One region of the Brevibacillus schisleri genome, then DNA from elsewhere that is predicted to be linked to it. Evidence: riboswitches for the same ligand, from Rfam matches in the RefSeq annotation. Region 1 holds a riboswitch; each other region holds the start of a gene.
The links. A riboswitch is a leader RNA that binds a small molecule or an ion and turns the genes downstream of it on or off. The one in region 1 is predicted to bind S-adenosylmethionine.

Region 1 (3,205 bases):
TTGTCAAAGACATTATAAGAAGAGAGCAGATTGAAGTGTTGAAAAATAATCCCGATCTTTTTGCGAGCTTGCCGCAGCTCTTTTTCCTTGAGGGTCAGCATGTTCTGGCCATTGACGATCACAGAACCGCTGGTCGGCTTCTCCAACAGGTTGATGGTACGGAGCAGGGTACTTTTCCCCGCTCCGCTAAAGCCGATCACCCCGTAGATTTGCCCTTTTTTCACCTGCAGGGATACGCCCTTCAATGCTTCTACCTGCTTGTTTCCTACTTGATACGACTTATGAATATCGGTTAGCTGTATCATAACGAGTTCTCCTTGTTGTTCTTGATGTTCCTGGCGTCGATCTTACCAGGACGGCAGTACAGCTCCTTCAAAGCGTTCGTTGATGAATTTTTTCACTTCTTCCGAGCGGTAGATGTCCACTAGCTTTTTGACGGCTGGGTTGTCTTTGTTGGTTTCGTTGACTGCCAAGATGTTTACGTATGGAGAGTCAGCGGTCTCAGCGAAGATCGCGTCTTTTTTCGGGGAGTAGCCAGCTTCCATTGCGAAGTTCGTATTAATCGAAGCAACCTCTACGTTGCTCAGCGAGCGTGCCAGGAAAGCAGCCTCCAGCTCTTTGAATTGCAAATTTTTCGGATTTTCCACGATGTCCAGTGGTGTTGCGTTGTCGCCCACGCCATCCTTGAGCTTAATCAAGCCCGCTGCCTGATAGAGCAACAAGGCGCGTGCTCGGTTGGTCGGGTCGTTTTGAATGCCGACAACGCCGCCTGCCGGGATGTCCTCGACTTTTTTATGCTTGGTGGAGTACAGGCCCATCGGGTACGTCACGGTTTTTCCGACCTCAACGATCTTTGTTTTGTGATCTTGATTGAACTTCGCCAAGAACGGGATGGTTTGGAAGCTGTTTACATCGAGATTTCCTTTATCGAGCGCCTGATTCGGCTGTACGTAATCGTTAAAAACGACGACTTCGACATCGAGTCCTTTGCCTTTGGCGACTTCTTTTACTTTGTTGAGAATTTCTTCGTGTGGGCCGCCAGTGACACCCACTTTGAGTGAGGTTTGTTCAGCAGCAGTGCCGCCGTTAGCAGGCGCAGCTTCTTGTTTACCCCCGCAAGCCGTTACGAGCGATGCAGCGAGCAGTAGTGTAGTAAGCAGTAGACCAGTCTTTTTCATGAAAATACCCCTTTTCTCTGGATGTAAGATGGAAAAGAAAAAAGCCTCTTCCGACAGAAGAGGCGAAAACTGCAAGTATGTAACCACACTGCAACAATACCTCTCTTATCTGTCGGAATAAATTCCGCTGGATTTGGCACCGTATCGTTTGCGATAGGTTGCCGAGGTGTCATAGGGCCAGTCCCTCAACCTCTCTTCATAAGAGAATGTGCTATGAAATTATCATTCCAAACATTGTTGTTAATTCTTATTTGGATAGTTGGATTATAACGAGTGATTTTTTCGGTGTCAACAGTTTTTGCAAACGAATGACTTGGTGGAAAAATGTGAAATTGATCTAAATACGAATATTCTATTGAAGAATGAAAAAATCATATGTATAATGAGAGCGAATGAACCCGATACCAGCTATCGCAGGTGATGACATGACTTTCGTGGACTCCAATGAAACTAGAAAAAAGCTATCTGCCATCTATAATGAGATAGCAAAAGAGTTGTTCGGATTTGGAACGACTTTGCTCCGAGTCACGATTGAAAATCAGATGATTACGTTCCAAGCTAAGCATCGCCGCTCTCCGCGCTCACAAGCGTTGGAAGGAGAAGCACCGGCCCTCAAGCTCGAAGTTGATTTTCGCATGTCCCTTCTTTATAAGAAGAGACTGAGAGAACGACTGGAAGAAGAGATGGGGTTGCCGTTGGAAGCCGTGCTCAGGGACTATGATGCGCCTACGCAGTGGGCGATCACGAATGTTATTTTAGCTGAATCAGAACTGAATACCTGACGCAATCGTTCGGATTTTCTCTTTTGATCTATCTTAAGGGGAGACCGTAGACTTTGCGTAAAAACGGGTGTCACTTCTCTTTGTTTACGAAGAAAAGTGCTCTTGTTTAGAATGATACGTTCTAATCAAGGGTACTTTTCTTTTTATTATATCACCATATTTTGTCATCAAATGAACCCAACTGGAGGAGAATTACGATGAAGAAATTACTTGCTGGAATCCTGTCTTTTTCTATGATGTCACTGGCACTCGCTGGCTGTGGCAGCAATGATCAACCAAAAGCGGGGGGAGCTGGCGGCGAAGCCAAGGGCGAGCCACAAAAGCTGGTCATCTCCACATGGGGCTTCTCCGAAGACTTTTTCCGCAAAGAAGTATATGAGCCGTTTGAAAAAGAACATAACGTGAAAATCGTGCTGGAAATCGGGAACAACGCAGAGCGTCTGAACAAAGTTCGCCAAGGAAGCTCCGATGTAGACTTGATCTACCTCTCTGACTACTATGCACAGCAAGGGATTGAGAGTGGCGCATTTGAAAAAATCGACCGCAGCCGCATCCCGAACCTGGAACAAATCTACGACATCGCCAAAGCACCACTGGGCGAAGAATACGGTCCAGCTTACACGATTGGCCAATTCGGGATTGCCTACAATCCAAAGCTCGTAAAAACCGAGATCAAGGATTGGAAAGATCTGTGGAACCCAGAGCTGACAGGCAAGCTGACACTGCCAAGCATTACGTCCACAACTGGTCCGATGGTTCTCGACAGTGCTTCTGCGGTCGCGGGCAGCAAGGAATTTAACGAGGATCAAGCCTTCGCGAAAATGAAAGAAGTCAACAAAAGTGTCGTGAAGTTCTACGATAAGACCTCCGAATACGTGAACATGTTTGGACAAGAAGAAATCGGCGTTGGACCGATCATGGAAATGTACTTCAAAGACATCAAAGCCGCTGTTCCAGAAGCTGTTTTCGTACAACCTGCAAGTGGCGGATATGCGGTTATGAATACGGTTAACATCGTAAAAGGCTCGAAAAACAAAGCACTCGCAGAAGACTTCATCAACTATCAACTGAGCAAAGAGGTTCAGGAGAAAACAGCAAAAGCGAAAATCGATTCCCCTGTAAACAAGACCGTTCAACTGACAGAAGAAGAAGCAAAAGGTGTAACGTACGGGGAAGAAACCGTAAGCAAGCTGAAAAAGCTGGACATGAAATTCGTAAACGAGCACTCCAAAGCATGGATTGACC
Region 2 (3,205 bases), 2.2 Mb from region 1:
TTGGCTTCAGCAGGGTCATTCCCGAAACGAGCTGGTTTGCAGGGAATTCCCAGCCGGGTATGGCCGCTTCCTATGATCCTACACTGGCAGTGAAAGCGATCCAGGATGCGAACAGCCAAGCGGATCTCGTGGTGGTGATTGCACACTGGGGCAAAGAACGCTCCGATTATCCTGTCGATCATCAAAAGGAGCTGTCTCGTGCCTACATCGATGCTGGTGCAGATTTGATTGTCGGCGGTCATCCCCACGTACTGCAAGGCTTTGAACGATACAACGACAAATGGATTGCGTACAGTCTTGGCAATTTCGTTTTCACACGTTCAAACGAACCCAAGACTTGGGAAACAATGGTCCTGCTAGCAAACTGCTCCAAAAGTGGTGATTGTGAGCTAACGATGCTTCCATTTCATGCAGAATTGGGACAAGCTGTACCCATGAATGAAAGCAACGGCGCTGCCCTGTTAAAACGCATTGAATCCATTTCTGAGCAAGTCGACATACAAAGTGACGGGTGTGTGCAGCCACGTGCAAAGGCGGTGGAGACTGCCCCCTGATAAAAGAAGCCGTGTTTCCAGATTCCTAGAAATACGGCATTTCTTCTTATGGTTCCTCTTACTTACGCAGATTCAAGAATAGGGAAGCAGCGCACTTCTAAGCCAAAATCATTTTTCAATAAGGACTCATGCTGTTCACTGATTCCCGTCACGACCAACCCTGCGCGCAAGACGCCTCCCAAATCGAATTGGACTTTTAGTTTATGCACGTTCACCCCGGCCTGCTGAAGGAAATGCAAGACACGATCTGGCGTCGCAGTATGACATGAGCCCTCCAGATAACATAGGACGTGTTCTGCCGAGTCCACCGTGCATCCAGCTTTGTCAGCCGTTTTTTCTTTCCAGGTAGGATGCGGTGTGAATGGCTGTGTCAATAAATAGGCCAAATCCTCCACGACTGCACTTGCTGTAGGGAGCTCTCCTGCCCCTCTTCCTGTAAACAACAAGTCTCCTACGATATTGCCGGATAGCTGGACCGCATTAAACGCATCGTGGATTTGCGCCAACGGATGGCTCAACGGAAGCATGGTTGGTTCAACAGATAGGCGAATGCCTTTTTCGGCTTGATAAGCCTGCGCGATCAGCTTGATCCGGTACCCTAAGTCGCTTGCAATCCGAATATGACCTGCTGACAAATCCGCAATACCTTTGCGAACAACATCCGCTAAAGGCAGTGATTCTCCATAAACAAGCTGTGCCAGGATATACAATTTGTACATAGCATCAAAGCCTTCTACATCCGAACGAGGGTCTGCTTCTGCATAGCCCAGCTCCTGTGCTTGCTTGAGTACCTCCTGGTAGGAGAGCTGCTCTGCTTCCATTTTCGTCAAAATGAAGTTCGTTGTTCCGTTGAGAATACCGCGAACGCCTTGGATATCGTTCGTACGTAGAAACTGCCGGAGCACACTCAAGATCGGGATACCCCCAGCCACACTCGCTTCATAGGCAAGATGCACTTGATGCTGATTTGCCAAATCGACTAGCTCTGTTCCTTTTTTCGCCAGTAGCTCTTTGTTGGCGGTTACCACATGGCAGCCCTTTTCGATCAAAGCACGTACGTAGTCATAGGTAGGTTCTACACCGCCCATGACCTCCACCACGATATCCACATCGCTTCTCAATACATCCTCAAAATCTGTCGTCAGTAAAGCCGGGTCGACATGAACCGCACGCTCTTTTTCCGAGTCACGCACCAATGCCTTGACGATCTCAATTCGTTTTCCCAGACGAGAAGCCAGCTTCTCTTGTTGTGAACGGATCGTTTTGATTACGCCCCTACCCACTGTCCCCAATCCCAATAATCCCACGCGTACTACTTCTGCACTCATCCTGACCACCCCATACCCCGAATTTTAGATAAAAAGAAAAGCCATCTTCGATAAGAAGAAGGCTTGATAGCAGCGAATGCTCCCCCTCCTTATCTCCCAGGACGTATATGTCCTGCAGGAATTGGCACCTTGTCACAAAATATGCGTGACGGTTGCCGGGCTTCATCGGGCCAGTCCCTCCACCTCTCTGGATAAAGAAAATATGAAATTAAAAAAACCTTCTTCGCTAAGAAGAAGGTTCATCTACTAATGGAGTAACCCGCTTCTTATCTTTCGAGACAAAACGTCTCGCAGGAATTGGCACCTTGTTGCAATATGCAACGGTTGCCGGGCTTCATCGGGCCAGACCCTCCACCTCTCTGGATAAGAACCATTTATGCTGTTGAGCTTTATTCTAAGAAATTCCAAGGCAAGCGTCAACAAAATTCTTTCTTTTCTGATTGCAAGCTAATTTGGCAAGGATTTCAGTTGTGGGTGAACAGGCTCTCTACCTCTTCCAAACTGCAGCAAGCACAATGAAACACGCCCTCCTGGCATTCCTCAGACTGCTCTTTTTCCTCAACATATCCGCACCATTGGCAAATAAAAAGTTGGATCATTGCTCGCCCTCCTCTTCTATTATTCTGCCCAAAATAAAAAGAGCATTTTCCTCACGACCGTGACGATCGTTAGAAAATGCCAGAAAAGGAGGGGCATACTTGTCCACTCGCTGTTTTTCGCAAGCCATCTCTAACACCTCCCTATCTCCCGTAGGTCTATCAGTGTTGTCGAAACAGGCAGGTCTCCTGACTATGAGTTCATCGCCTAGCGTCGCCTTCCCCGTCTATTTTGATAGACCAGTGGCTTGTTGGACGCTGACTCCCTCTTACAGTGGCGGGACCGTGTCGGATTTGCACCGAGCTTCCCTATTATCCTTGTGGCGAATTGGTTACGCTCTAAGGAACCTGTTTCCACCTATGAAATTGTCTATTCTCACTACTACCTTCAGATTTTACCTTCCCCCAAATACCGCTCTTTCAAAATGCGAGTGTGATGAGCTTCATGTCCAGCAATCACATACGCCAACGTCCTTGCAGATAGCTTGTTTCCGTTGGCAAGTCCTGTACGCAACCACGCTTCTGGAGAAATTCCTCGCACCTGCGCGATGGTGGCAGCACGGACAGCCTTATACTCTTCCAGTAAATCAGACAGGTCTCTTAGCTGAAAACACCAGTGTTCAACAAAAGCATTCTCATCAAAACCGACGAGGGGTGTCTGATCTCCTCTCGCAATTCTCAGCAAGCGATAGCTCATGATGCGTTCTGTATCGATGAGATGACCCAA
Region 3 (3,205 bases), 1.7 Mb from region 1:
TAACAACAATGACATCGTATAATGAAAATCATTATCTGTCAATAATGAGAATGATTTTTATTCTAGAAGAAAAAAGCCACACTCCATCTATACGGTAGTGTGGCCATTTTGCCTCGCTTTTATTTTGTTTTCGTAAATAACCCCAACCGTTCAATCCGCTGGACCGCTTCCGCGAGACGCTCTTCGTTGGATAACAAAGCCGCTCTCACATAACCCTCACCTGTCGGGCCAAAGCCATTTCCCGGCGCTACGACGACATGCGCTTTTTCCAAAAGTAGGTCAGAGAACTCCACAGATGTGAAGCCGCTTGGAACAGGAAGCCAAGCAAAAAACGAACCTTGAGATGGCGGAGCCTGCCAGCCAATCCGATGCAGATTGGAGTACAATGCATTGCGGCGGCTTTCGTAGACAGCGACGAGATCGCGGACGCACTGCTGCGAATCCGTCATCGCTTTGGCTGCCGCCATCTGTACTGCACCGAACAGACTGACGAAGTAATGGTCCTGAATGAGGTTAATCAGACGAACCAGCTCGCGATTACCTACCATGGCACCCACACGCCAGCCTGCCATGTTGTACGTTTTGGACAAGGTATAAAATTCTACGCCCACTTCTTTTGCACCCGGAACCTGCATGAAGCTGACCGGCTTTTTCCCGTCATAGCTGATAGCTCCGTAGGCGAAGTCGTGGCAGACGACGATTTCATGTTTTCGGGCAAAACGAATGGTTTCCTCATAGAACTCGAGTGGTGCGTTGACTGCTGTCGGATTGTTCGGATAGTTGAGAAACATCAGTTTCGCTCGATCTAAATCAGCCTGGGACAGCTGGCTGTAGTCTGGCAAGAAGTCATTTTCCGCCTTCAACGGCATCATAACCATCCGTCCGTCTACGACTGCAACCCCCGACCAATAATCCGGATAGCCTGGGTCTGGAACCAGTGCAACATCGCCTGCGTTCATGAGTACTTGGCAAATCTCTACGAGTCCGGTTTTACTGCCGAACAAAATCGCTACTTCTTCCTCCGGATCGAGGTCCACATCAAATTCTTGCTTATACCAATGAGCCACTGCCTGCTTCAGTTCCACACGTCCCTGAAAAGGCGGATATTTGTGATGGAGTGGTTGTGCCGCTTGCGCCTGTAATTCTTCAATAATATGCGGCGGTGTTGGCAAATCAGGATTGCCCTGCCCCAGGTTAATGACGTCATGGCCTTGAGCTATGACCTTGTTTACTTTTGCCACCAGGGTCGCAAAAAACTGGGTAGGGAGTCGATCAATCATATCGGCATGTTGAATGCGCATCTTTCTTCCATTCCTTTCTTGGGCCAATACAGTAAAACCCCCTTTTTCCATACAGAAAAAGGGGGAGATCAGCTTGGTCACGTCCTTATCTGTCAGGAAAAAATCCTGCTGGAATTGGCACAGCATCTGTCCATCACATGGAACAGATCCGCTGCCGGGCTTCATAGGGCCAGTCCCTCCACCTCTCTGAATAAGTCAAATATACTGTTTTTTCGTCTATACCATACTACTTGAGCACGTAAACCGTGTCAAGATGCTTGATTGTGTACCGGCACTTGATGCCTTCTTTTGTGAAAAGAGGTGTGGAAGGCAAAGAAGGCGACAGACAACAGACACAAGCCCGCCATCACGAACAATAGTCCCTGCGCGTGAATCGATTGGAAGATGAATGCGCCGAGCAGTGGCCCGAGCATCCGCCCAGCTGATCCAGTCCCTGCAATCAGTCCTTGAATGAAACCTTCTCGTCCCTCTGGCGTAAACTGTGCAGCTACTGCTGGCACCGCTGGCCACACGAGCATTTCGCCCAGCGTCATGATGAACATCCCCGCCACAAAGCCTGCATAAGCCGTTGATTGCGACAAAATCAACATCGACAAGGCAAAAATATAGGCGCCCAAGAGCATTTGGGCTTTTAGCGTTCGCGCAAAGCGTCGAATGACCCACGCAATCAGTGGCTGACCAAACAGGATCAAGCCGCCGTTCAGCGTCCACAACAGACTGTATTGACGGAGGGAAATGCCCAAGGATTGCATATAGGTCGACAGCACCGTTGTCCATTGTACATAGACAATCCAGCTAATTAATAGTCCCCCGCATAATAGCAGCAAGGCACCCCATACCACCTTTGACTCTTGCTGTGGTTGTCGCAGCACATCAGTAGTTGCTTGCTCAGGCATGCTTTGTCCAGCCGTCGAGTTTTGGCGTTGGTGTTCCACCATTTTTAACTGACGGGGCAAAATGAGTAGGAACATGGCGAGGACGATTACTTGTGAGATGGCATTACCAAAAAACGTCCAGGCAAATGACACACTTGCCAAAAAGCCGCCCAACGCAGAACCGGCAGCTACCCCCACATTGAGCGTGACATAAATCAGATTGATTCCTTTACGTCCTCCGTCCGGCCACAAAACTATGGCCAATGCATTCATCACCGGAGAAAGTAATCCATAAAACAGTCCATTCAACAGAAGCAGCACAACATATATCGTAAAATCCTCCGTAACACCTAATCCGAGCGAAATCAGGATAACACCGATGGAACCGACAATGATGGTGCGCATTTTGCCCCAGCGGTCAAACAGCATCCCGCCGACAATACTTCCGATCAAGAATGCGCCTTGGTTTAAAAGCAACAAGAAGCCGGCTACAGTCAGCGGCTTTCCGAGATGGTTATGAATATAAATCGTGACCAGCGGCCAAATACATGCCATTCCGGTAGAAAAAATGACGGCAGCAATCGCCAATAAACGAATGCTGCTCGGATAGGATTCCCACTTTTGCCTCATGGCTTACTTCTCTCCCCGATGGAAATCGCCGCTTTTTCCGCCTGTTTTGGATTCCAGACTGGTCGGACCGATTATCATTTCTTTATCCATCGCTTTGCACATGTCATACACCGTCAAAGCCGCTACGCTTACAGCGGTCAAAGCCTCCATCTCAACGCCTGTTTTCCCTGTCGTCTTCACGGTTCCTGTAATCGCAAGCGTCGTTTCGTCTACAAAAGCAAATTGTATGTCGATGCCAGTCAATGGCAGCGGATGACACATCGGGATGATTTCCCACGTTTTTTTGGCAGCCATGACACCTGCTACCTGTGCTACGGCGAGTACATCGCCCTTTTCGATTCGACCTTCGCGGATTCGGGCGAGGGTTTCGGGTTTCATGCTGATTTGGCTCTCGGCTAC
Region 4 (3,205 bases), 2.8 Mb from region 1:
ACACCCAGCCCAAGAAAGCTGAGAAATGATTCGGCGAAAATCGCGTGCGGGATCGTAAAGGTCAGGTTGACGATGATGACGCCGATCGTATTCGGCAGCAGATGTTTGATGATGATTTTGGTATGTGAGGTGCCCAGCTTTTCTGCGGCCAGCACAAACTCCTGCCGCTTGATCTGCATGATTTGCCCTCTGACCAGACGCGCCATCCCCACCCAGCCGGTCAGAGATAGGGCAATAATGATTGTTGCGAGTCCAGGCTCCAGAACCACCATCAGCAGGATTACCACCAGCAGATACGGAATGCTGTAAAGAATTTCGGCCAACCGCATCAGGATGTTGTCTACACGGTCGCCCAGCTTGTTCCTCCCTGCCATGTAACCGGATATCCCGCCGATGCATACACCAATCACGAGATCGATGGCTGCTGCCGCCACACCAATAAACAAAGAAATTTGTCCGCCTGCCCAGGTACGTGCCCACATGTCCCGCCCCAAGTCATCGGTTCCAAACCAGTGCTCGCCAGACAGTGGCAGATTTCCTTTGGTCAAAGACTGTTCATGTGGGCTGTGGGGAACGAGCAGCGGACCGATGATTGAGAGGGTCACCACTGCTGCGAGCAGGAAGAACCCGAGCATTGCCAGCTTGTTACTGGATACCCGCTGCAAAACCTCCTGCCAATACCCAAGACTCGGGCGCTCCCGAATTTCCTCTAAAAGCCGGCTTCGGTCGACTGGTCGAAACAGGGAATCCAGTTGTGTTGCCTGATTGGCCATAACGCTACTTCCCTCCACTCGTTAATCTGATGCGCGGGTCAATCACCCGATACAACAGGTCGATGATGTACAAAGTAAAAATGAGCACAAAGCTGTAAAACACAGTCGTTCCTAAAATAACGGGATAATCGCGGTTAAAAATGCTTTCCACGAAGTATTTGCCGAGCCCGGGAATCGCGAAAATCTTTTCCACCACAAAGGTTCCGGTCATCAGGTTGGCAAACAGCGGACCGATAAAGGTAAGAACAGGCAGGATGGCATTGCGCATCCCGTGTCTAACGACAATGGAAAAGGTGCCAAGCCCTTTGGCCTCTGCCGTGCTTATGTATTCCTGTTGCCAAACCTCAAGCATGCTGGCTCGTACAAAGCGGGCGATGATGGCGAGCGGACCGATAGCGAGAGCAAGTGTTGGAAGAATCGAGTGCTCCCAGCTCCCCCATGCAGCGACGGGTAAAAGCTCCCATTTAACGGCTAAATACTTGATCAACAGTGGCGCGAGAATAAAACTGGGGATGGAGATCCCGATGATGGCAGCAAACATAGACAAGAAATCCAAGGTCCGATTGTGATAGAGTGCCGCTACGATTCCCAGTGTGATTCCACCAATCAACGCTACCGTAAACGACTGGAGTCCCAGAACAGCCGATGCGGGAAATCCCTCTGCAATCAGTGTGTTCACATCCCTCGTCTTGGACTGGATAGAGGGCCCCAAGTCAAATTGCAGCAATCCTTTTAGATAGAGCAGGTATTGTACCGTGATTGGCTGATCGAGGTTGTACTCCGCTCGCATGTTCTTCACCACTTCTTCTGGAAGCATTTTGGCATCTGATGCGAATGGATCACCTGGAATCAGGTGCATGGTCACGAACGTTACCGTGACGATCATCCACAGCGTAACGATCATGAGAAAGCCACGCTTGACTGCATAATAAAGCACGTTGTTTCCTCCTTCAAATAATACAAAGTAAAACGATGTAAATACTACGGATTATAAATATAGAAAACCCCTCTCCGAAAAGAAGAGGGGCGATTGCACGTTTCCCACCTTCTCATCTCGCAGAATAACTCCGCAGGAATTAGCACCGTAAGGTCAATCAGACCAAGGTTGCCGGGTTTCATCGGGCCAGTCCCTCCACCACTCTCGATAAGAATGTTCTATGAAATTTAATTTTATTGTAAAATTCTTTTTATCTTATCATTTTACTCGGATATGTCAATGCTGTTCCATGACAATTGATTTTTCTTTATATTATTTGTGAAAAAAGTAAATCTTCATACACGTATGAATAGGAGGATGTCAGCCCAAATCTTAATCGTGGTGGCTAGGATCAACAAGGCAAGAATGGATTGGAGAATCCGCGTGCCCAAACGTTTACTGACCTTCGTACCGAGCGGCGCTGCCATGATGCTGGCGATTACCATGATCACGGATGGCCACAGCAATATGTCCCCTGCCATCCATTTCCCTATCGTCGATCCAATGGAAGATAGAAAAGTGATGGCAAGAGAGGACGCAATCGCAACTCTTGTCGGTATCTTGAGGATGATCAACATGATGGGAACCAAAATAAAAGCGCCCGCTGCCCCGACAATTCCGGAGGCACCTCCGACCATCAAAGCAGATAAGACAGCTGTTGGTTTATGAAAGAGAACCTCAGTTGTCTGTTCACGTTCGTCCACTCGCTTTTTTGGCAGGAACATCAAGATTACAGCAATCGTGGCCAGGATGGCGTAAACGATATTGACGGCATTTGCCGAAAGGAATTTTCCTCCATATCCTCCAAGCAAGCTCCCGACAATAATGGCACTTCCCATGTACACAACGAGCTGGTAATGAATAAGCTTATCTTTGCGCAGAGTCCAAACAGCAGCTAGGGTGGCAAAAAATACTTGGACGGCACTTATTCCGGATACTTCGTGAGCTGTGTAAGCAACGAATCCAAGGGCAGGCGGAATGTACAGAAGCATCGGATACTTGATGATGGAGCCCCCGATTCCAACGAGACCAGAGATGAACGATCCCACGAAACCGATAACAAACAGTGTGATCACTAGGTCGATAGTCATAGGCTCACCCTTTGCAGCAACTCGCTTTGATCTCGTTTTATCCTCGTTCTACCACTGGCAACCGGTCTATTTGCCATTGTAAGATTCCGCCGCTCAAATTCATTACATCCTTGAATCCGTTTGCTTTAAGAATGCTTGCGCCAATGGCGGATCGGGCACCGGAACGGCACTGTACGAGAAGCGGTTTATCGTGAGGAATCTCATCTTGCCGCATGGCGAGTGTACCGAGCATGATGTGCTGTGCATCCGGAATATGTCCTTCCTTCCACTCGGCCAAATTACGTACATCTACTACGTGAACCTCTCCCTTTTCCACCCGGTCTGCAATCTCCAGCGGTGTTACCTCTTCGATTGTCTCGAGCGAA

Region 2: linked by a shared signal. The riboswitch ahead of ACUUHJ_RS19790 (homoserine dehydrogenase) and the one ahead of ACUUHJ_RS30295 (MetQ/NlpA family ABC transporter substrate-binding protein) in region 1 are both predicted to bind S-adenosylmethionine.
Region 3: linked by a shared signal. The riboswitch ahead of ACUUHJ_RS22665 (aminotransferase class I/II-fold pyridoxal phosphate-dependent enzyme) and the one ahead of ACUUHJ_RS30295 (MetQ/NlpA family ABC transporter substrate-binding protein) in region 1 are both predicted to bind S-adenosylmethionine.
Region 4: linked by a shared signal. The riboswitch ahead of ACUUHJ_RS16660 (ABC transporter permease) and the one ahead of ACUUHJ_RS30295 (MetQ/NlpA family ABC transporter substrate-binding protein) in region 1 are both predicted to bind S-adenosylmethionine.

What each region holds. Positions count from the first base shown of each region.
Region 1 covers NZ_JBVNDM010000001.1:6,402,101-6,405,305, reverse strand. Annotated here, with positions in the region: gene ACUUHJ_RS30300 (methionine ABC transporter ATP-binding protein) at 1-305, opposite strand, end outside; gene ACUUHJ_RS30295 (MetQ/NlpA family ABC transporter substrate-binding protein) at 348-1,178, opposite strand; SAM riboswitch class I at 1,281-1,383, opposite strand; gene ACUUHJ_RS30290 (DUF2294 domain-containing protein) at 1,604-1,960, shown strand; gene ACUUHJ_RS30285 (ABC transporter substrate-binding protein) at 2,158-3,205, shown strand, end outside.
Region 2 covers NZ_JBVNDM010000001.1:4,199,328-4,202,532, forward strand. Annotated here, with positions in the region: gene ACUUHJ_RS19785 (CapA family protein) at 1-554, shown strand, start outside; gene ACUUHJ_RS19790 (homoserine dehydrogenase) at 617-1,882, opposite strand; SAM riboswitch class I at 1,969-2,080, opposite strand; SAM riboswitch class I at 2,146-2,252, opposite strand; gene ACUUHJ_RS19795 (hypothetical protein) at 2,347-2,481, opposite strand; gene ACUUHJ_RS19800 (hypothetical protein) at 2,478-2,618, opposite strand; cobalamin riboswitch at 2,641-2,845, opposite strand; gene ACUUHJ_RS19805 (DinB family protein) at 2,867-3,205, opposite strand, start outside.
Region 3 covers NZ_JBVNDM010000001.1:4,752,022-4,755,226, forward strand. Annotated here, with positions in the region: gene ACUUHJ_RS22665 (aminotransferase class I/II-fold pyridoxal phosphate-dependent enzyme) at 120-1,301, opposite strand; SAM riboswitch class I at 1,384-1,498, opposite strand; gene ACUUHJ_RS22670 (MFS transporter) at 1,550-2,806, opposite strand; gene moaC (cyclic pyranopterin monophosphate synthase MoaC) at 2,810-3,205, opposite strand, start outside.
Region 4 covers NZ_JBVNDM010000001.1:3,565,880-3,569,084, forward strand. Annotated here, with positions in the region: gene ACUUHJ_RS16655 (ABC transporter permease) at 1-773, opposite strand, end outside; gene ACUUHJ_RS16660 (ABC transporter permease) at 778-1,710, opposite strand; SAM riboswitch class I at 1,820-1,924, opposite strand; gene ACUUHJ_RS16665 (sulfite exporter TauE/SafE family protein) at 2,046-2,840, opposite strand; gene ACUUHJ_RS16670 (MBL fold metallo-hydrolase) at 2,878-3,205, opposite strand, start outside.